Regions from separate parts of the Variovorax sp. ISS6 genome, predicted to be linked through region 1. Evidence: riboswitches for the same ligand, from Rfam matches in the RefSeq annotation. Region 1 holds a riboswitch; the other holds the start of a gene.

Region 1 (9,528 bases):
AAGAAGACCGGCTGGAGCGTCAAGGACGTGGACCTCTGGGAGGTCAACGAGGCCTTCGCGGTGGTGCCGATGGCGCTGATGCACGAGCTCGACGTGTCGCACGACCGCGTCAACATCCACGGCGGCGCCTGCGCGCTGGGCCACCCGATCGGCGCCAGCGGCGCGCGCATCATGGTCACGCTGATCCACGCGCTGAAGGCGCAAGGCAGGAAGCGCGGCGTGGCCACGCTGTGCATCGGCGGCGGCGAAGGCACCGCCGTGGCGCTCGAACTGCTGTAAAAGGTACGGCGCCCGTCCGCCGGCCCGAACCGCCCGCCGCCTACCGCCCTTCCCAAAGGGGCGGCCGGCCGGCGGCGGCTGCCGGCGGTCTTTCCCAGTTTCCGAACGAATCGCAGAAAAGCAGGAGGTCCCATGCGTCCCTTTCATTCACGCAACGTCATCGCCGCCGTGCTCGCGGGCGCCCTGCTCGCGCCGGCCGCCTGGGCGCAGAAGCGCGACAACGTGCTGTTCCAGGCCGCCACCGACGAGCAGCCCGCCGTCATCAAGACGCTCGAGAAGCTGGTCAACATCGAGACCGGCACCGGCGACGCCGAGGGCATCGCCGCGGCGGGCAACTTCCTCGAGGCCGAACTGAAGAACCTGGGCTTCACCGTCACGCGCAGCAAGTCGGCCGGCCTGGTGGTGGGCGACAACATCGTCGGCAAGCTCAAGGGCCGCGGCGGCAAGAACCTGCTGCTGATGTCGCACATGGACACCGTCTACCTCAAGGGCACGCTCGCCAAGGCGCCGTTCCGCATCGAGGGCGACAAGGCCTACGGCCCCGGCATCGCCGACGACAAGGGCGGCAATGCCGTGATCCTGCACACGCTCAAGCTGCTCAAGGACTACGGCGTGCGCGACTACGGCACCATCACCGTGCTGTTCAACACCGACGAGGAGAAAGGCTCCTTCGGCTCGCGCGACCTGATCCAGGAAGAGGCCAAGCTGGCCGACTACGTGCTCTCGTTCGAGCCCACCGGCGCCGGCGACGAGAAGCTCTCGCTCGGCACCTCGGGCATCGCCTACGTGCAGGTCAACATCACCGGCAAGGCCTCGCACGCGGGCGCCGCGCCCGACCTCGGCGTGAACGCGCTGGTCGAGGCCTCCGACCTGGTGCTGCGCACCATGAGCATCGACGACAAGTCGAAGAACCTGCGCTTCAACTGGACCATCGCCAAGGCCGGCAACGTCTCGAACATCATCCCGGCCAGCGCCACGCTCAACGCCGACGTGCGCTATGCGCGCAACGAGGACTTCGATGCCGCGATGAAGACGCTCGAGGAGCGCGCGCAGCAGAAGAAGCTGCCCGATGCCGACGTGAAGGTGATCGTCACGCGCGGTCGCCCGGCCTTCAATGCCGGCGAAGGCGGCAGGAAGCTGGTCGACAAGGCGGTGGGCTACTACAAGGAAGCCGGCGGCACGCTGGGCGTGGAAGAACGCACCGGCGGCGGCACCGACGCGGCCTACGCGGCGCTGTCGGGCAAGCCCGTGATCGAGAGCCTGGGCCTGCCGGGCTTCGGCTACCACAGCGACAAGGCCGAGTACGTGGACATCAGCGCGATCCCGCGCCGCCTGTACATGGCCGCCCGCCTGATCATGGACCTGGGTTCCGGCAAGTAACGACGACGAGAACGACACGAGGAGACACGCCATGCTGCTGAGCACCGACCAGGAAGCCATCCGCGACGCCGTGCGCGACTTCGCGCAGGCCGAACTCTGGCCCCACGCGCCGAAGTGGGACCGCGAACACAGCTTCCCGAAGGAAGTGCACCAGGGCCTCGCGGCACTCGGTGCCTACGGCATCTGCGTGCCCGAGGAGCACGGCGGCGCCGGCCTCGACTACCTCACGCTCGCGCTGGTGCTCGAGGAGATCGCGGCCGGCGACGGCGGCACCAGCACCGCGATCAGCGTGACCAACTGCCCCGTCAACGCGATCCTGATGCGCTACGGCAATGCGCAGCAGAAGAAGCAGTGGCTCGAGCCGCTCGCGCAGGGGCGGATGCTCGGCGCCTTCTGCCTGACCGAGCCGCAGGCCGGCAGCGATGCCTCGAGCCTGCGCACCACCGCGCGCAAGGACGCCGACGGCTATGTGATCGACGGCGTGAAGCAGTTCATCACCAGCGGCAAGAACGGCCAGGTGGCGATCGTGATCGCGGTCACCGACAAGGCCGCGGGCAAGCGCGGCATGAGCGCCTTCATCGTACCGACCGACGCACCGGGCTACCAGGTGGCGCGGCTCGAGGACAAGCTCGGCCAGCACAGCAGCGACACCGCGCAGATCAACTTCGACGGCTGCCGCATCCCGGCGGAGAACCTGATCGGCGCCGAGGGCGAGGGCTACAAGATCGCGCTCGGCGCGCTCGAGGGCGGCCGCATCGGCATCGCCGCGCAGAGCGTGGGCATGGCGCGCAGCGCCTTCGACGTGGCCGTGGCCTATGCCAAGGAGCGCCAGGCCTTCGGCGGTTCCATCTTCGATCAGCAGGCCGTGGGCTTTCGGCTCGCCGACTGCGCCACGCAGCTTGAGGCCGCGCGCCAGCTGATCTGGCATGCCGCGAGCCTGCGCGACGCCGGCCGCCCCTGCCTCAAAGAGGCCGCGATGGCCAAGCTGTTCGCGAGCGAGATGGCCGAGCGCGTGTGCAGCGCCGCGATCCAGACCCTGGGCGGCTACGGCTACGTGAACGACTTCCCGCTCGAGCGCATCTACCGCGACGTGCGCGTGTGCCAGATCTACGAAGGCACCTCGGACATCCAGAAGCTGCTGATCCAGCGGGCGCTGTGAGCCGGCCGCGCTGATGCGCCGCCCCGGATGGCGCGCCTTCGCGGCGCTCGCGCTGGCCGCGCTCGGCCTCTGGAGCGTCGCGATCGAGCCGCGCTGGGTCGCGGCGCGCACCGAGACGCTGGACAGCGCCGCCTGGGGCGCGCAGCCGCGGCTGCGCATCGCGGTCGCGAGCGACTGGCACCTGACCGAACGCAGCCTCTGGCGCGTGACCGACGTGGAGCGCGCGCGCCGCATCGTCGACGACATCAATGCCGCGCAGCCCGACGTGGTGCTGCTGCCCGGCGACTTCCTGGCCGGCCACGGCGGCGACGAGCCGCTGCCGATCGAGACCATGGCCGGCGTGCTCGGGCGGCTGAAGGCGCCGCTGGGCGTGTACGCCGTGCTCGGCAATCACGACTGGTGGCACGACGGCGCGCGCATCGCGCACGCGCTGTCGGCGCAGGGCATCGTGGTACTCGAGAACGACGCCGTGCCGCTGCCCGGGCGCGAGCTCTGGGTGGTGGGCATCGGCGACCACTCCACCGATCATTCGCAGCCCGATCGCGCCCTGTCGCGCGTGCCGGCCGGCGCTCCCACGCTGGTGTTGATGCACGACCCGGCGAGCCTGGCCCGGATGCCGCGCCTCGCCGCGCCCGCGCCGGTGCTCACCGTCGCCGGCCACACCCATGGCGGCCAGGTCTGGGTGCCGGGCTACGGCGCGCCGATCGTGCCCGGCGCGGCGCCGCGCACCTGGGCCTATGGCTGGATCGAGAACCGCGGTCGGCGCATGTACGTGACCAGTGGCCTGGGCGTGAGCATCCTGCCGGTGCGCTTCAACATGCGGCCCGAGTGGGTGATGTTCGAGTAGGGCTCCCTCATCGCGCATCCGCGCCTTGTCATCGGTTTCGACGACAGACAGCCGCCGCGCGGCGGCGCACGATGGCGGCCTTCCGTTCGTTCATCGAGGCCGTCTCCATGACCCGTTCTTCCTTCGTTCCCTTGCGCCGCCCGGCGCGTCTCGCCGCGTCCGCGCTGGCCGTGCTCGCAATGAGCGCCATCGGCGCCCACGCCCAGCAACCGGCCGCGCCCGACATCGCCACCCTGACCGCCAGCGACGCGGTGCGCGAGCTCTGCGCCGGCCGGCTGACCAGCGAGCAGCTGGTCACGGCCTACGTCGCGCAGGCCAGGGCGAAGGCCAATCTCAACGCCTTCATCACGCTCGACGAACAGGGCGCGCTCGCGGCTGCGCGCGCCGCCGATGCCGCGCGCAAGCCGGGCGCGGCCTGCAAGCCGCTCGATGGCCTGCCGGTGGCGATCAAGGACAACATCCAGGTGCGCGGCCTGCCCGCCAGCGCCGGCACGCCCGCGCTCAAGGGTTTCGTGCCGGCGGCCGACGCGCCGGTGGTCGCGAAGCTGCGCGCGGCCGGTGCCATCGTGCTGGGCAAGACCCACATGCACGAGCTGGCCTTCGGCGTCACCGGCTACAACCCGGCCTTCCCCTCGGGCCCCGAGGTCGGCGTGCGCAATGCCTACGACCCGCGCCGCATCGCGGGCGGCTCCTCCTCGGGCAATGGCGCGGCGCTGGGCGCGCGCATGGTGTCGGCCGCGCTGGGCACCGACACCGGCGGCTCGGTGCGCATTCCCTGTGCCTTCAACGGCTGCGCGTCGCTTCGGCCCTCGATGGGGCGCTATCCGCAGCAGGGCATCGCGCCGATCTCGCACACGCGCGACACCGCCGGCCCGATGGCGCTGTCGGTGGCCGACCTGGTGCTGCTCGACCGCGCGATCGCGGGCGGCGCGGCGGTGCGTCCCGCCGACCTGAAGCGCGTGCGGCTCGGCGTGGTGCCGGCCTTCTTCGCCAACCTCGATGCCGACACCCGTGCCGCCACCGATGCCGCGCTGGCCAAGCTGCGCGCGGCCGGCGTCACGCTGGTCGAGCTCGAGATGCCGAAGCTCGCCGAACTCAACGGCGCGGTGGGCTTCCCGGTCGCGCTCTACGAGGCGAACGACGACATGGCGGCCTACCTCGCGAAGTACGACACGGGCATCGACCTCAAGCAGCTCGCCGCGGGCATCGCCAGCCCCGACGTCAAGGGCACCTTCGACGGCCTGGTGCTGCCGCGCAAGCTGCCGGCCGCGAACGGCACGGTCGACGCCAGGCCGGCCTACGACAACGCGATGCGCGTGGCGCGCCCGGCGCTGCAGAAGCTCTACCGCGACACCTTCACGAAGCACCGGCTCGACGCGCTGGTGTTCCCGACCGTGCCGCAGGTGGCGCTGCTGGCCGCGCCCGAGGCCAGCAGCCCCGAGAACTTCGGCGCGCTGATCCAGAACACCGACCCCGGCAGCAACGCCGGCATCCCGGGGCTGCAACTGCCCTCGGCGCTGGGCGCGACCAGCGGCCTGCCGATCGGGCTCGAGCTCGACGGCCCCGCGGGCAGCGACCGCCGCCTGCTGGCGCTGGGCCTGGCGATCGAGCCGCTGCTCGGACGGCTGCCGGCGGCGAAGTAGTTCAATCGCGCGGCAACACGCCCGCGAGCGCCGAACGGCGCTCGATGCCGAGCTTGTCGAAGATGCGCCGCAGGTAGGTGCGCACCGTGGGCACGCCCACCGCCATGCGGCGCGCGATGTCCTTGTCGGTGAGCCCTTCGCGCACCGCGCGCGCCACCTGCTGCTCGCGCGCGCTGAGGCTGGCCCAGGGCGAGGCGGCGATGTCCTGCGCCGCGGCGCGGGGTGCCTGCGCGCGCTGCCGGGCCCGCAGCAGCGCGCCCGCGAAGGCGGGCTCGATCAGGTCGAGCATCAGCGTCTCGCGCGCGCCGAAATCGCCGCGCTCCTTGCGGCGCCAGATGCGCAGGTCGCCGAGCGCGCGCTCGCCGTCGAAGGTGTGAAGGTTCAGGCCCCAGTGCAGGCCGTCGCGCGCGAGGAAGTCGTTGAAGAAGGGCGTGCGCATCAGTTCGCGCTGCGGCATCACCTCGGTCACGCGCGTGGCGCGGCGGCGCGACTGCAGCACGAAGGTGATCGGGTCGTGGTGCTGGTGCCACTGCGCATAGGTGTCGAGGTTGGCCGGCGCCATGTTGATCGCCACGCGCGAGCCGAAGCCGCCGCGCTCGGCGTCCCAGACGAAGGACGCGAACTGGTCGGCCCGCAGCAGGCCGAGCAGCGCATGGCCGAGGCGCTCGCGGATCTCGCGCTCGCCGCATTCGTCGCGCGCGAGCAGCGTGAACACGCCGCGCAGGGCCTGCTGTTCGGAAGCGCTCAGGTACATGGCCGTTGTTCCTCGATGGTGTGCGTTGTCTTCCCGTGGTCAACCCCGGTCTCCGGGGCGCCACGTTAGCGGGTAGCAAGCGGCACGCCAAGGGTGGATGCCCGCGGCCCCAGGGCTTGCCCTCTGGAGGCCCCTGCCCGCACGGTGTTCCAATAGGGGCCTCCATGCCCAGCGTTCCCGATCCCTCCACCGCACCCTGCCCCTGCGGCCGCACCGACCGCCGCGACAAGCCCATCGCCTACGCGATGTGCTGCGGCCGCTACCTCGACGACTTCGAGCACACCCCCGCCCCCGATGCCGAATCGCTGATGCGTTCGCGCTATACGGCCTTCGTGCGCGAGCGTGCCGAGTACCTGCTCGGCACCTGGCACGCGAGCACGCGGCCGGCCTCGCTCGACTTCGAGCCCGGCGTGCGCTGGCTCGGGCTCGACGTGCGCGGCCGCTCGATGAGCGATGCCGACCATGCCGAGGTCGAGTTCGTCGCGCGCCAGCGCGGCGCCTCCGGCACGGCCTCGCGGCTGCACGAGCGCAGCCGCTTCGTGCGCGAGTCCGACGACGCGGGCCTGTCGCGCTGGTACTACGTCGACGGCGACCTGCAAGCCCGGGCCTGATACCCCGCATTGACGCGGGCGGTTGACGGCGAACGCCGGCGCTCGCACAATCGGCCCCGCTCCGGGGTGCACGCATGTGGCGTGCTGAGATGGCAAAGCTGCCGACCCGCGAACTTGATCCGGGTCATACCGGCGTAAGAAGAGCTGCACTCCCTGGCTTCGGTCCGTCGTCCCTCCCCACCCGGGATGGCGCCCACAGCCCACCGAGCGATTGCGGAGCACCCTTTCCATCCACAAGGAGTGCCCCGCATGAATGCCCCCGACAAGTTCACCTCCCTGCTCTCGCTCACGCGCGAGCCCTTCCCCGCGTCGCACAAGTGCGTCATCCCCGGCAGCCGGCCCGACCTGTTCGTGCCGGTGCGCGACGTGAAGCTCACCAACGGCGAGACCGTGTCGCTCTACGACACCTCGGGTCCCTACACCGACCCGAAGGTCGAGATCGACGTGCGCCGCGGCCTGCCCGACGTGCGCGGTGCCTGGATCGCCGAGCGCGGCGACACCGAGAGCTACGAGGGGCGCGTGCACCATGCGCTCGACGACGGCGCCAAGAACGAGGACCGCGACGCGCAGCGCCTGGCCGAGCTGCGCGCCGGCGCCTCGGCGCTGCAACGCACGCCGCGCCGCGCGAAGTCGGGCGCCAACGTCACGCAGATGCACTACGCGCGCCGCGGCATCGTCACGCCCGAGATGGAGTACGTGGCGCTGCGCGAGAACGGCAAGCGCGAGTGGATGGCCGAGTACCTCGCCAACGAGGAGCGCGCCAGGCGCGTGGCCGGCAACCCGATGGGCGCGAGCATCCCGCGCATCATCACGCCCGAGTTCGTGCGCGACGAGGTGGCGCGCGGCCGCGCGATCATTCCCGCCAACATCAACCACCCCGAGGTGGAGCCGATGGCGATCGGGCGCAACTTCAAGGTGAAGATCAACGCCAACATCGGCAACTCGGCCGTCACCTCGAGCATCGAGGAGGAAGTGGAGAAGCTGGTGTGGGCGATCCGCTGGGGCGCCGACAACGTGATGGACCTGTCGACCGGCAAGAACATCCACACCACGCGCGACTGGATCGTGCGCAACAGCCCGGTGCCCATCGGCACCGTGCCGATCTACCAGGCGCTCGAGAAGGTGGGCGGCGTGGCCGAGGACCTGACCTGGGAGATCTACCGCGACACGCTGATCGAGCAGGCCGAGCAGGGCGTCGACTACTTCACCATCCACGCCGGGCTGCGGCTGCCGTTCATCCACCTGACGGCCGACCGCATGACCGGCATCGTCTCGCGCGGCGGCTCGATCATGGCGAAGTGGTGCATCGCGCACCACAAGGAGAGCTTCCTCTACACGCACTTCGAGGACATCTGCGACATCATGAAGGCCTACGACGTGAGCTTCTCGCTCGGCGACGGCCTGCGCCCCGGCAGCGGCGCCGATGCCAACGACGAGGCGCAGTTCGCCGAGCTGCGCACCCTCGGCGAGCTCACGCAGATCGCCTGGAAGCACGACGTGCAGACCATGATCGAAGGCCCGGGCCATGTGCCGATGCACATGATCCAGTCGAACATGGACGAGCAGCTCAAGCACTGCCACGAGGCGCCGTTCTACACGCTGGGCCCGCTGACGATCGACATCGCGCCGGGCTACGACCACATCGCGAGCGCGATCGGCGCGGCGATGATCGGCTGGGCCGGCACGGCGATGCTGTGCTACGTGACGCCGAAGGAGCACCTGGGGCTGCCCGACCGCGACGACGTGAAGCAGGGGATCATTGCCTACAAGATCGCGGCGCATGCGGCGGACGTGGCGAAGGGACACCCGGGAGCGCGCTCGCGCGACGATGCGCTGAGCAAGGCGCGCTTCGAGTTCCGCTGGCAGGACCAGTTCAACCTGGGGCTCGATCCGGATACGGCGCGCGAATTCCACGACGAGACGCTGCCGAAGGATTCGAGCAAGGTGGCGCACTTCTGTTCGATGTGCGGGCCGAAGTTCTGCTCGATGAAGATCACGCAGGAGGTGCGTGAGTACGCCGCGGCCAAGGGGGTGGCGGAGGCACTGGCTGTGGAGAAGGGGATGGAGGAGAAGTCGAAGGAGTTCGTGGCGGGTGGGGGGGAGATGTACATCCCTATTCGGGCGGTTTGACTTTTTTGAGGTTGTCGGCCGGGTCTCGCCCCGGCGGGCGAGTCACTTTCTTTTGCTTCGCCAAAAGAAAGTAACCAAAGAAAAGGCGACCCCGCTGTCTGTGTCCCTCCGCTTCGCTGCGGGCAACCTGCGGTGCTCGGAGAAAGCGGGGGTCCGCAGAACTCGCTTCGCTCAGACAGCTGCGGCCCTGATCCCGCCTTCTCCTGCGCTCCTCGGCACAGCCAGAGGGGAGTGGGTCGGGCCATCGCTTCGCTCGGCCATTGCATGGTGGCCGGGCCTTCGCTTTGCTCGGCCGGTACCATCTCCCCATGTCTTCTTTTCCTTTCGCCGCGGTTCTCTTCGACTGCGACGGTGTCCTCGTCGACTCCGAACCCATCACCAACCGCGTGCTTGCCGAGATGCTCGGCGAACTGGGCTGGCCTCTCACCACCGACGAATCGATGCGCATCTTCACCGGCAAGGCGGTGAAGGACGAAGCCGACCTGATCGAGTCGAAGACCGGCTTTCGCATCACGCCCGAATGGCTGCATGGCTTTCGCGAGCGCCGCAACGAGGCGCTCGAGCGGGACCTGACGGCGATTCCGAATGCGCCCGCCGCGGTGCGCGCGCTGTTCGAGCAGCTCGACGGGCGCATCGCCTGCGCCTCGGGCGCGGATCGCTTCAAGGTCGAGCTGCAGCTCGAGAAGGTCGGCATCCTCGAGTGCTTCGCGGGGCGGGTCTTCAGC
Region 2 (9,528 bases), 3.8 Mb from region 1:
GCCGACGTGGCGCCGCCCGCCGATGCCGCGCCGCCGGGCTGGCAGGCCTGGATCGCCGAACTGTTCCGCCGCTGCCGCGCGGCCGTGCGGCGCCATCCCAACGTCGCGCAGCTGCTGGGTGCGCAGCTGGTGTCCAACGGCAGCCTGCCGACCGCGCTGGTCGAGGGCGTGCTCACGGCGCTGACCGAGGCCGGCTTCGAGGGCGAGCCGCTGCGCGAGGCCTACAACTGCACGATCGCGGCGATGCTGGGCTTCCTCACGATGGAGTTCTCGCCGCTGCCCTCGGACAACACGCAGACCTGGGCCGAGGAGCTGCGCGAGCGCGTCCACACCATCCGCCCGCTCGACCACCCGGTGCTCTCGCGCAACCTGCCGCTCCTGGCCAACCGCGCCTTCATCGTGCGCTGGGACAACGGCAGCACGGTGCCGCTGGACAGCAGCTTCGAGCGCCACGTCCAGATGACCATCGACGGCCTCGAGGCCTTCGCGCGGCGCGTCAGGCCGACGTAGGCACGGGCATCGGCACCGCATCGGCCTCGCGCCCGATGCGCAGCAGCGCGTCCTTGAGCCACAGCACGCCGGCGTCGGAATTCGAGCGCCGGTTCCAGCACACGACCGAGCGGTAGCCCTGCAGCTCGAAGGGCAGCGGATGCACCGCGAGCAGCGCGTCGAAGCGCGCGGCCACGCGCAGCGGCATCACCGCCACGTGGTCGGTCTGCGCCAGCAGGTCGACGATCTGGCCGAAGCTGGTCATGGCCACGCTCATGCTGCGCTGGCGGCCCTGGCGCGCGAGCACCTGGTCGATCAGGTCGTCGAGCGCCGAGCTGCCATAGCCCAGGAACACGTGCGGCGCGGCGCAGAAGTCGTCGAGCGAGGCGGCCTCGCCCATCGTCGGATGGCCGCGGCGCACCGCGACCACGTAGCGGTCCTCGTAGAGCAGCGCCGATTCGCAGTCGCTCGGCGGCTGCAGCCGCGGCAGCACGGCGACATCGAAATCGCCCTTGCGCAGCCGCTCGGTCAGCGTGAGGAAGGAGCTGGTCTCCCAGTACAGCCGCACGCGCGAACCGCAGGCCACGAGCTCGTTGGCCAGCCGCGGCAGCAGCAGGTGGCTCGCGTAGTCGCCGCCCGAGATGCGGAAGATGCGCTGCGAATGCTCGGGCTGGAAGCGGTCGTCGGGCTCGAGCATGGCCGACAGGTCGGCCAGCACGCGCTCGACCTGGCCCGCGAGCGCCGTGGCGCGCGCGGTGGGCTGCACGCCGTGCGCGGTGCGCGTGAACAGCGGGTCGTCGAAGGTCTCGCGCAGCCGGTTGAGCGAGGCGCTCACCGCGGGCTGGCTCAGGAACAGGCGCGTCGCCGCGCGCGACACGCTGCGCTCGCGCATCAGCGCATCGAAGGTCCGCAGCATGCCGACGTCGAGGCTGCGGATATCACGTCGGGCCATATCTCATATCCAAAGCTTCGAATTGCCCGGGGCACGGGCGGTACTTATCGTCGGGTCCACAAGTACAGCACGACCTGGAGACACGATGAATCCGTTGCGACCCCAGCCGACGCGCCGACGCGCGCTCGGCCTTCTCGGCGCCGTCATGGCCGGCGCCGCCGGCCCGGCCTTCGCGCAGGCGAGTCCGCCCAACTTCCCGACCCGCGTGGTGCGCATCATCCCCTTCGGCTCGGGCGGCGGGCCGATGGACTCGATCGCGCGCATCTACGCCGAGAAGCTCAAGGCGCGCTGGAACCAGCCGGTGATCGTCGAGCCCCGGCCCGGCGCCAGCGGCACCATCGCCGCCGACGCGGTCGCCAAGGCGGCGCCCGACGGCTACACGGTGCTGCTGACGCTGCCGCTCACGCACATCAACAACGTGGTGCTGCAGCCGCGCCTGCCCTACGACCCGGTGAAGGACTTCGAGCCGCTGTCGCAGCTCGCGACCGGCGGGCCGATGCTGATCGCGCGCGCCTCGGCGCCGTTCTCGAACGTGCGCGAGTTCGTCGCCTACGCCAAGGCGCACCGCGGCATCAGCTACGGCACCTGGGGCAACGGCTCGAACGCCCACCTGTTCGGCGAGCTGCTCGCGCGCCAGGCCGGCATCGACCTGATCCACGTGCCCTACAAGGCCGAGGCGGCCGCGCACAACGACCTGTTCGGCGAGGCGCTGGGCGTGGCCTGGGCCAACCCGGCCACCGCGCGCGGGCTGGCCCAGGCCGGCCGCATCAAGGTGCTGGGCATCACCGGAAGGCGCCGCGTGCGCTCGATGCCCGAGGTGCCGACCTTCGCCGAGCAGGGCTTCGCGGGCTTCGACCTCGACAGCTGGATCGGCGTCTACGCGCCCGCGAAGACGCCGCAGCCGGTGCTCGACGAATGGGTCGCCGCGCTGCAGGCGGTCACGCGCCAGCCCGACGTGCAGGAGCGGCTGGCCGGCTACGGCTTCGAGCCGCTGGGCAGCACGCCGGCCGAGTTCCGCGCCGGCCAGAAAGCCGATTTCCCCCGTGTCGCGGACCTGATCAAGGCCGCAGGAGTCACCCCCGAATGAGCACCGTCCTTCCCTCCTCCTCTTCCACGGCCGAATGGCAGCCGGTCGCCTTCGACACCGGCACCGCCTACGGCCGCAAGCCGCCGAGCCACAAGGCCGAGCTGACCGAGGTCGGCGCCGGCACGCCGATGGGCGAGCTGCTGCGGCGCTACTGGCATCCCATCGGGCTGGCCGCCGATGCCAGCGACACGCCGCGCCAGGTGCGCGTGCTCGGCGAGGACCTGATCCTGTTCCGCGACAAGACCGGCCGGCCCGGCCTGGTGCACTGGCGCTGCGCCCACCGCGGCGCCTCGCTCTACTACGGCCGCGTGGAGGAAGGCGGCATCCGCTGCTGCTACCACGGCTGGATGTTCGACGTGCAGGGCCACTGCGTCGACCAGCCCTGCGAGCCCGAGAACGGCGCGCGCACGCGCGGACGCGTGCGCCAGCCCTGGTACCCGGTCGAGGAGCGCTACGGCCTGGTCTGGGCCTACCTCGGCCCGGCCGAGAAGAAGCCGGTGCTGCCGCGCTACGACTGCCTGGAGGTGCTCGACGAGGGCGAGACGCTCGAGGCCGACGACAACAGCATCGGCGGCGGCGGGCCGCGGATCATTCCCTGCAACTGGCTGCAGCACTACGAGAACGTGGCCGACCCCTTCCACGTGCCGGTGCTGCACGGCAGCTTCAGCGGCACCCAGTTCGTGGCGCTGATGGGCCAGATGCCCGAGGTGAACTTCGAGAGCACCGAGACCGGCGTGATGATCACCTCGATCCGCCGGCTCGAGGACGGCCGCGTGTTCCGCCGCGTGGCCGGGCCGGTGCTGCCGACCCTGCGCGTGGTGCCGAACCCGCGCGTGGCGGCCTATGGCCGGGTCGAGTCGATCGGCTGGGTGCTGCCGATCGACGACCACAGCTTCCGCATCTACACCGTGGGCCGGGTGAAGCAGCCCGGCGATCTCGCGCGGGTGCGCTCGCGCCTCAACGGCAAGCTGTGGGAGGAGCTCAGCGAGGAGGAGCACCGCCGCTTTCCCGGCGACTACGAAGCACAGGTGAGCCAGGGCGCGATCACCGCGCATTCGGAGGAGCACCTGGCGAGTTCCGACCGCGGCATCGTGATGCTGCGCCGGCTGCTGCAGCGCCAGCTCGACGCGCTGCGCGAGGGCCGCGACCCGGCCGGCGTGAGCTTCGACGCCGACGCGCCGCCGGTGCGCTTCGAGGCCGGCAACTTCCTGCAGGGCGAATGACCGCGGCCGTCGAACGCATCGCGGTGCGCGTCGCGCGCAAGACGATCGAGGCCGAGGGCATCGCGGGCTTCCGGCTCGAGGCGGCCGACGGCGGCGCGCTGCCGCCCTTCGAGGCCGGCGCGCACATCGAGGTGCTGCTGCCCGGCGGCCTGGTGCGGCCCTACTCGCTGTGCAACCCGCCCGCGCAGGCGCCCGGCCACTACGAGATCGGCGTGCTGCGCGAGGCGGCATCGCGCGGCGGCTCGCGCGCGCTGCACGAGGCGGTGGCCGAAGGCACGCTGCTGCAGGTCGGCGCGCCGCGCAATCTGTTCGCGCTCGATGAAGCGGCCGATCACAGCCTGCTGCTGGCCGGCGGCATCGGCATCACGCCGCTGCTCGCGATGGCGCACCGGCTCGCCGCGCTGGGTCGCGATTTCGCGCTGCACTGCTGCAGCCGCAGCGCGGCGCGCGCGGCCTACCGCGAGCGGCTGCGGGCGGCGGCCTTCGCCGACCGGGTGTTCTTCCACGACGACGACGGCCCGCCCGCACAGCGCATCGACCTGGCCGCCACCATCGGCGAACCGGCGCCTGGGCGCCAGCTCTACGTCTGCGGGCCGAACGGATTCATCGAAGCGGTGCGCGCCACGGCCCGCGCGCGCGGCTGGCCCGAGGGGCGCGTGCATTTCGAATGCTTCGCGGGCACGCTGCCGCCCGTCGAAGAGGCCGGCAGCTTCGAGGTGCAGCTGCGCAGCAGCGGCCGCGTGGTGCGCGTGCCGGCCGCGCTCAGCGTGGTGGATGCGCTCGCGGCCGAGGGCATCGAGATCCCGGTGTCCTGCGCCCAGGGCGTATGCGGCACCTGCCTCACGCGCGTGCTCGAGGGCGAGGTCGCGCACCACGACCTGTTTCTCACGCCCGCCGAGCAGGCGGCCAACGACCAGTTCCTGCCCTGCTGCTCGCGCGCGCGCTCGCCGCGGCTGGTGCTCGATCTCTAGGGTGCCTCTTTCTCCTCGAGCAGTTCGTGGAGCACCATGCGCGTCTGCCGGCCGCGCAGCGCCACCTGCTCCTCGATGCGGCGCGTGGGCAGCCGCCCCGCGAGCCCCGCATGGGTGGTGTCGGACATCAGCGTGCGCGTGCCCAGCTCCTTGTTGCTGCCCTCGATGCGGCTTGCCGCGTTGATCACGTCGCCGAGCGCGGTGTAGGAGAGCCGGTCGCTCGAGCCGAGCACGCCGGCGATCACCACCCCGGTGTGCATGCCGATGCGCGTGTGGAAGGGCTGCAGCCCCTCGGCCTGCCAGCGGCGATTGAGCTCGGCCATCTCGGCATGCAGCTCGAGCGCCGCGAGGCAGGCGCGGTACTCCGCATCGGGGAGTTCGAGCGGCGCGCCCCACAGCACCATGATGCCGTCGCCCATGTACTTGTCGACCACGCCGCCATGGCGCGCGAACACGCGCTGCGCGAGGTTGAAGTACTCGGTGAGCTGGCGCACCAGCAGGTCGGCCGGCATCGACTCGGCGATGCTCGTGAAGCCCTCGACGTCGGTGAACATCGCCGTGATGCGGCGCGGCGAGCCGCCGGGCGCCAGCGCATGGCCCTCGGCCACGAGCTGGCGGATCAGGTGCACCGGCACGAACTTGCTGAAGGCCCGCAGGCTGCGCGCGGAGTCGTCGAGCGCCTGGTTCAGGTGCTGGATCTCGAGCACGCGGCTGGGCTGCTGCGGCAGGTCGTCGAGCTCGAGCCGGCCGATGCGGCGCGCGGTCTGCGACAGGTTCTCGATCGGCGCGGTCACCAGCTTCGACAGCCGCAGCGAGATGAAGAGCGCGAAGGCCAGGAAGGCCAGGGTCAGCAGCAGGCCCCAGCGCACCAGGCGCTCGAGGCCGGCGAGCAGCTCGGCCTCGGGCTCCCAGCTGATCAGTTCCCAGCCCGTGGGGCCGATGCGCGAGGACTCGACCCGGTAGCGCTCGCCCGCATGGGTGACCACGAAGCTCTCGTCCTCGACGTTCTCCGAGATGCCGTGCGCCAGCATGTGGGCATGCACCGCGCCGAGCACGCCGCCCTCGGGCAGGCGCAGTTCGCGCACCGGATCGGGATGGTCGCTGCGCGCCAGCACATGGTGGTCGTCGCTCAGCAGCACGCTCTGGCCCGGGCCGCGGCTGCCGAACTGGCGCACCAGCGTCGACAGGTGGCCCAGCGACAGGTGGCCGACCACCACCAGCGACTGCAGGTGCCGCCCTTCCCCGTCGAGCCGCTCGGCCGGCTGGGCGTAGCTCACGCCGAGCTCCTCGCCGTCGTCGAAACGGAACGGCGGCGTCCACACCGGCGCCTTCCGTGCCAGCGCCTCGCGGTACCAGGCGCGCTCGGTGGCGTCGTGGTCGCTGCGGAAGGATTCGATGCGCATGGTCGCGAAGCGCTGGCGCGGGTCGCCGCCCTCGATGTCGACCGAGCGCTTGTATGCCCAGGTCTCGGTGCTGAAGGCCGGATCGCGCACCACCTGGCGGATCGCCGACACCGGGTAGCGCTCGGCCATCAGCAGATGGCCGTCGTCGCTGGCCACGCCGAGGCTGTCGAGCTCGGTCGCTTCCTCGAGCAGGGTCCACAGCATCTCGGCACTGCGCTCGCCGTCCTCGCCCAGCGGATGCAGGCTCGGCGAATCGCCGACGGCATGCACCACCGCCTGGGTCTTGGCGAGGAAGGCCAGCACGTTGTCCTCGACGCGGTCATGGCTCACCTTGTGCGCCGACTCGCCGACGCGCGACACCAGCCGCTGCGCGCCCCAGTAGCCGAGCGCCACCAGCAGCAGCGACTGGACCAGCGCGACGGCGCAGACGATGGTGCCGACGTCGACCCGGAAGCGCCTCATGCGCGTGGCGGCCGAGGCTTTGGCGGCGGGATCCGTGGAGCCCGGGGGCGGCGTTGCTTCTGTCATGCATTCCCTTTCGGCGCGTTCGGATGCGCCTGCATTTGTTGTGGCGCGGATTGTCTTCGGCCGCGCGCATAGCCCCCACGGCCCGGCGGGACTAAAATGGCGCTTCGCTAGGGGTGTTGGGTCGGCTTGCCGACCCGGCTGAGAAAGTCCCTTTGAACCTGATTGAGGTAATCCTCGCGCAGGGAAGCTGGTCCGGCGGCCTGTCACGTTCTCTCGCGTGCCAGCCGCGCCGCTGGAGCCTCGCCCACCTGCCAAACCTTTTGCCCGGAGCAAAACGGATGGCACACGACGACACATCGAATCCTCTCGCCAACGAGGCGCTGACGCCGCTGCCGGCGTCGCAGCGCGTCTTCGGCTGGCACGACCATGCCTCGCTCTGGTTCAGCCTGGGCGTGGGCCTGCTGGTGATGCAGATCGGCGCCTACCTGGTGCCGGCCGTGGGCACGCGCGACGCGGCGATCGCGATCGCGCTGGGTTCCTGCCTCGGCGCCGCGCTGCTGGCCTGGACCGCGCGCCTGGGCTGCGAGAGCGGCCTGGCCAGCGCGGGCCTGATGCATGCCACCTACGGCAGCGCCTTCGCGCGGCTGCCGGTGCTGCTCAACATCGTGCAGCTGGTGGGCTGGACCACCTTCGAGCTGGTGATCATGCGCGAGGGCACGCAGGCCATCGGCCAGTCGGTGGCCGGGCCATGGCTGGGCAGCGCCTGGGGCGGCGTGGCGGCCACGCTGCTGTGGGGCGCGGTGCTGCTGGCGCTGCTCGCGGGCTCGATGGTGAAGCTGGTGCGGCGCTTCGTGAGCCGCTTCGGGCTGCCGCTGGTGGTGCTGTCGCTGCTGTGGCTCAGCTGGCAGTTCGCAACCCAGTTGCATGCCAAGGGCTTCGATGCCTTCTGGTCGCGCCCGGGCGACGGCAGCATGGGCATGTTCGGCGCCCTCGACCTCGTGATCGCGATGCCGGTGTCGTGGCTGCCGCTGGTGGCCGACTATGCGCGGCACGGCAAGCGCAGCGCCGGCGGGCTGGGCAGCGCCTTCAGCGGTACCTGGATCGGCTATGCGCTGGCCAACATCTGGTGCTATGCGCTGGGCGTGATGGTGGTCAGCGTGGCCGAGCCCGGCACCAGCCTGGTCACGGCACTGCTGCTGGCGCAGGGCGGGCTGGTGGCGCTGGGACTGATCCTGATCGACGAGCTCGACAACGCCTATGGCGACGTCTATTCGGGCTCGGTCTCCACCCACAGCCTGCTGCCGCGCTGGAGCGTGAAGCGCTGGGGCCTGCTGCTGGCCGCGCTGTGCATCGCGCTCGCGCTGGTGCTGCCGATGCACACGCTCGAGCCCTTCCTGTTGCTGCTGAGCTCGGTGTTCGTGCCGCTCTACGGCGTGATCCTCGGGCGGCTGGGCGGCGGCCGCGCGGTGGCGCCGGCCGGCGCCCGCCCCAAGGTCGACCTGGCGGCGGCGCTGATCTGGATCGCGGGCATCGCGGCCTACCACGCGCTCGCGAAATGGGCGCCACAGTTCGGCTCGGCGCTGCCGACGCTGGCGCTGACCTTCGCGCTGGCCTGGCTCAGCCGGCCGAAGCCCGCAGCGGCAGGCGCTGCGTCGGCACTGGCGCAAAGCCGTGGTTGAGCGGGCCATGACCGGCGCCGACCCGAACGTCGACTGCGGCCGCCATCGCGCCGAGGATGTAGGCGCGCGCGCGCTCCACCGCCTCGGGCAGCGCCGCGCCCAGTGCCAGGTGCGCGGCGATGGCCGACGACAGCGTGCAGCCGGTGCCGTGCAGGTTGCGGCTCTCGATGCGGCGCGAGGCCAGGCGCGTGCGCTCGCCACTGGATTGCAGCAGCACGTCGACCACCTCGCTGCCTGGCAGGTGGCCGCCCTTGAGCAACACGGCGCGCGCGCCGAGCCCCAGCAGCTCGTCGGCCGCGCCGTCGAGCGCGCCGATGCCGTCGATCGCATGGCCGATCAGCAGGGCCGCCTCGTCGAGGTTGGGCGTGATCACCGCGGCGCGCGGGAACAGTTCGCGCACCAGCACCTGCACCGTCTCGGCCGCGATCAGGCGGTCGCCGCTGGTGGCGACCATCACGGGGTCGAGCACCACGTTCGGCAGGCGGTAGTGGTCGATGGCCCAGGCCACGACCTCGACCACCTCGGGCGCATGCAGCATGCCGAGCTTGACCGCGTCGACGCCGATGTCCTCGACCACGGCCTGGATCTGTGCCTTGAGGAAGGCCGGCGGCACGCCGTGGATGCCCGTGACGCCGAGCGTGTTCTGCGCGGTGAGCGCGGTGATGGCCGTCATGCCGTAGCAGCCGAGGGCCGCGAAGGTCTTGAGATCGGCCTGGATGCCGGCACCGCCGCCGCTGTCGGAGCCTGCGATCGAGAGCACGCGCGCATAGCGCTGGGTGGGTCCTTGGGTCATGCCGAAAATTATCGACGCGATTCGAAGGTGCAAGGAGCATGGCGATGAAGCTGCCCTTCCGATCGGTGGCGATCCTCGGCGCGGGCCTCATGGGCCGGCTGATGGCCGTGACGCTCGCGCGGGCCGGCTGCCGCGTCGACCTCCACGAGGCCGGCAGTGCCGAGGCCGAAGGCGCGGCGGCGCGCGTGGCCGCGGCCATGCTCGCGCCGCTGGCCGAGTCGGCGGTGGCGCCGGTGCCGCTGGTGCGCATGGGCCACCACGCACTGTCGCGCTGGCCCGAGCTGCTCGCGCCGCTGGCGCGGCCGGTGTTCTTCCAGCGCGAAGGCACGCTGGTGCTGTGGCACCGGCAGGATGCGAACGAGGCCGCGCGGCTCGCGCGCGTGCTGGCCCACACCGGCACGCAGGTGCCCGAGCTGGCGCCGATGCGCACGCTCGATGGCGCGGGCATCGAGGCGCTCGAGCC

Evidence for each region. Region 1 has a riboswitch for thiamine pyrophosphate ahead of thiC (phosphomethylpyrimidine synthase ThiC). Riboswitches for the same ligand answer to the same signal wherever they lie in the genome.
Region 2: it holds a riboswitch for thiamine pyrophosphate, as region 1 does, so the genes downstream of both, AC1HIL_RS18500 (purine-cytosine permease family protein) here and thiC (phosphomethylpyrimidine synthase ThiC) in region 1, are expected to answer to the same signal.

The regions. Positions count from the first base shown of each region.
Region 1 is NZ_JAWRZC010000001.1:157,453-166,980, reverse strand. It holds gene AC1HIL_RS00795 (acetyl-CoA C-acyltransferase) at 1-279, shown strand, start outside; gene AC1HIL_RS00790 (glutamate carboxypeptidase) at 412-1,659, shown strand; gene AC1HIL_RS00785 (acyl-CoA dehydrogenase family protein) at 1,691-2,818, shown strand; gene AC1HIL_RS00780 (metallophosphoesterase) at 2,832-3,665, shown strand; gene iaaH (indoleacetamide hydrolase) at 3,845-5,308, shown strand; gene AC1HIL_RS00770 (response regulator transcription factor) at 5,310-6,062, opposite strand; gene AC1HIL_RS00765 (YchJ family protein) at 6,227-6,673, shown strand; TPP riboswitch at 6,726-6,831, shown strand; gene thiC (phosphomethylpyrimidine synthase ThiC) at 6,923-8,803, shown strand; gene AC1HIL_RS00755 (HAD family hydrolase) at 9,112-9,528, shown strand, end outside.
Region 2 is NZ_JAWRZC010000001.1:3,974,481-3,984,008, reverse strand. It holds gene AC1HIL_RS18530 (TetR/AcrR family transcriptional regulator) at 1-510, shown strand, start outside; gene AC1HIL_RS18525 (LysR family transcriptional regulator) at 497-1,441, opposite strand; gene AC1HIL_RS18520 (Bug family tripartite tricarboxylate transporter substrate binding protein) at 1,527-2,528, shown strand; gene AC1HIL_RS18515 (aromatic ring-hydroxylating dioxygenase subunit alpha) at 2,525-3,751, shown strand; gene AC1HIL_RS18510 (PDR/VanB family oxidoreductase) at 3,748-4,722, shown strand; gene AC1HIL_RS18505 (adenylate/guanylate cyclase domain-containing protein) at 4,719-6,587, opposite strand; TPP riboswitch at 6,753-6,855, shown strand; gene AC1HIL_RS18500 (purine-cytosine permease family protein) at 6,932-8,272, shown strand; gene thiD (bifunctional hydroxymethylpyrimidine kinase/phosphomethylpyrimidine kinase) at 8,211-9,065, opposite strand; gene AC1HIL_RS18490 (FAD-dependent oxidoreductase) at 9,110-9,528, shown strand, end outside.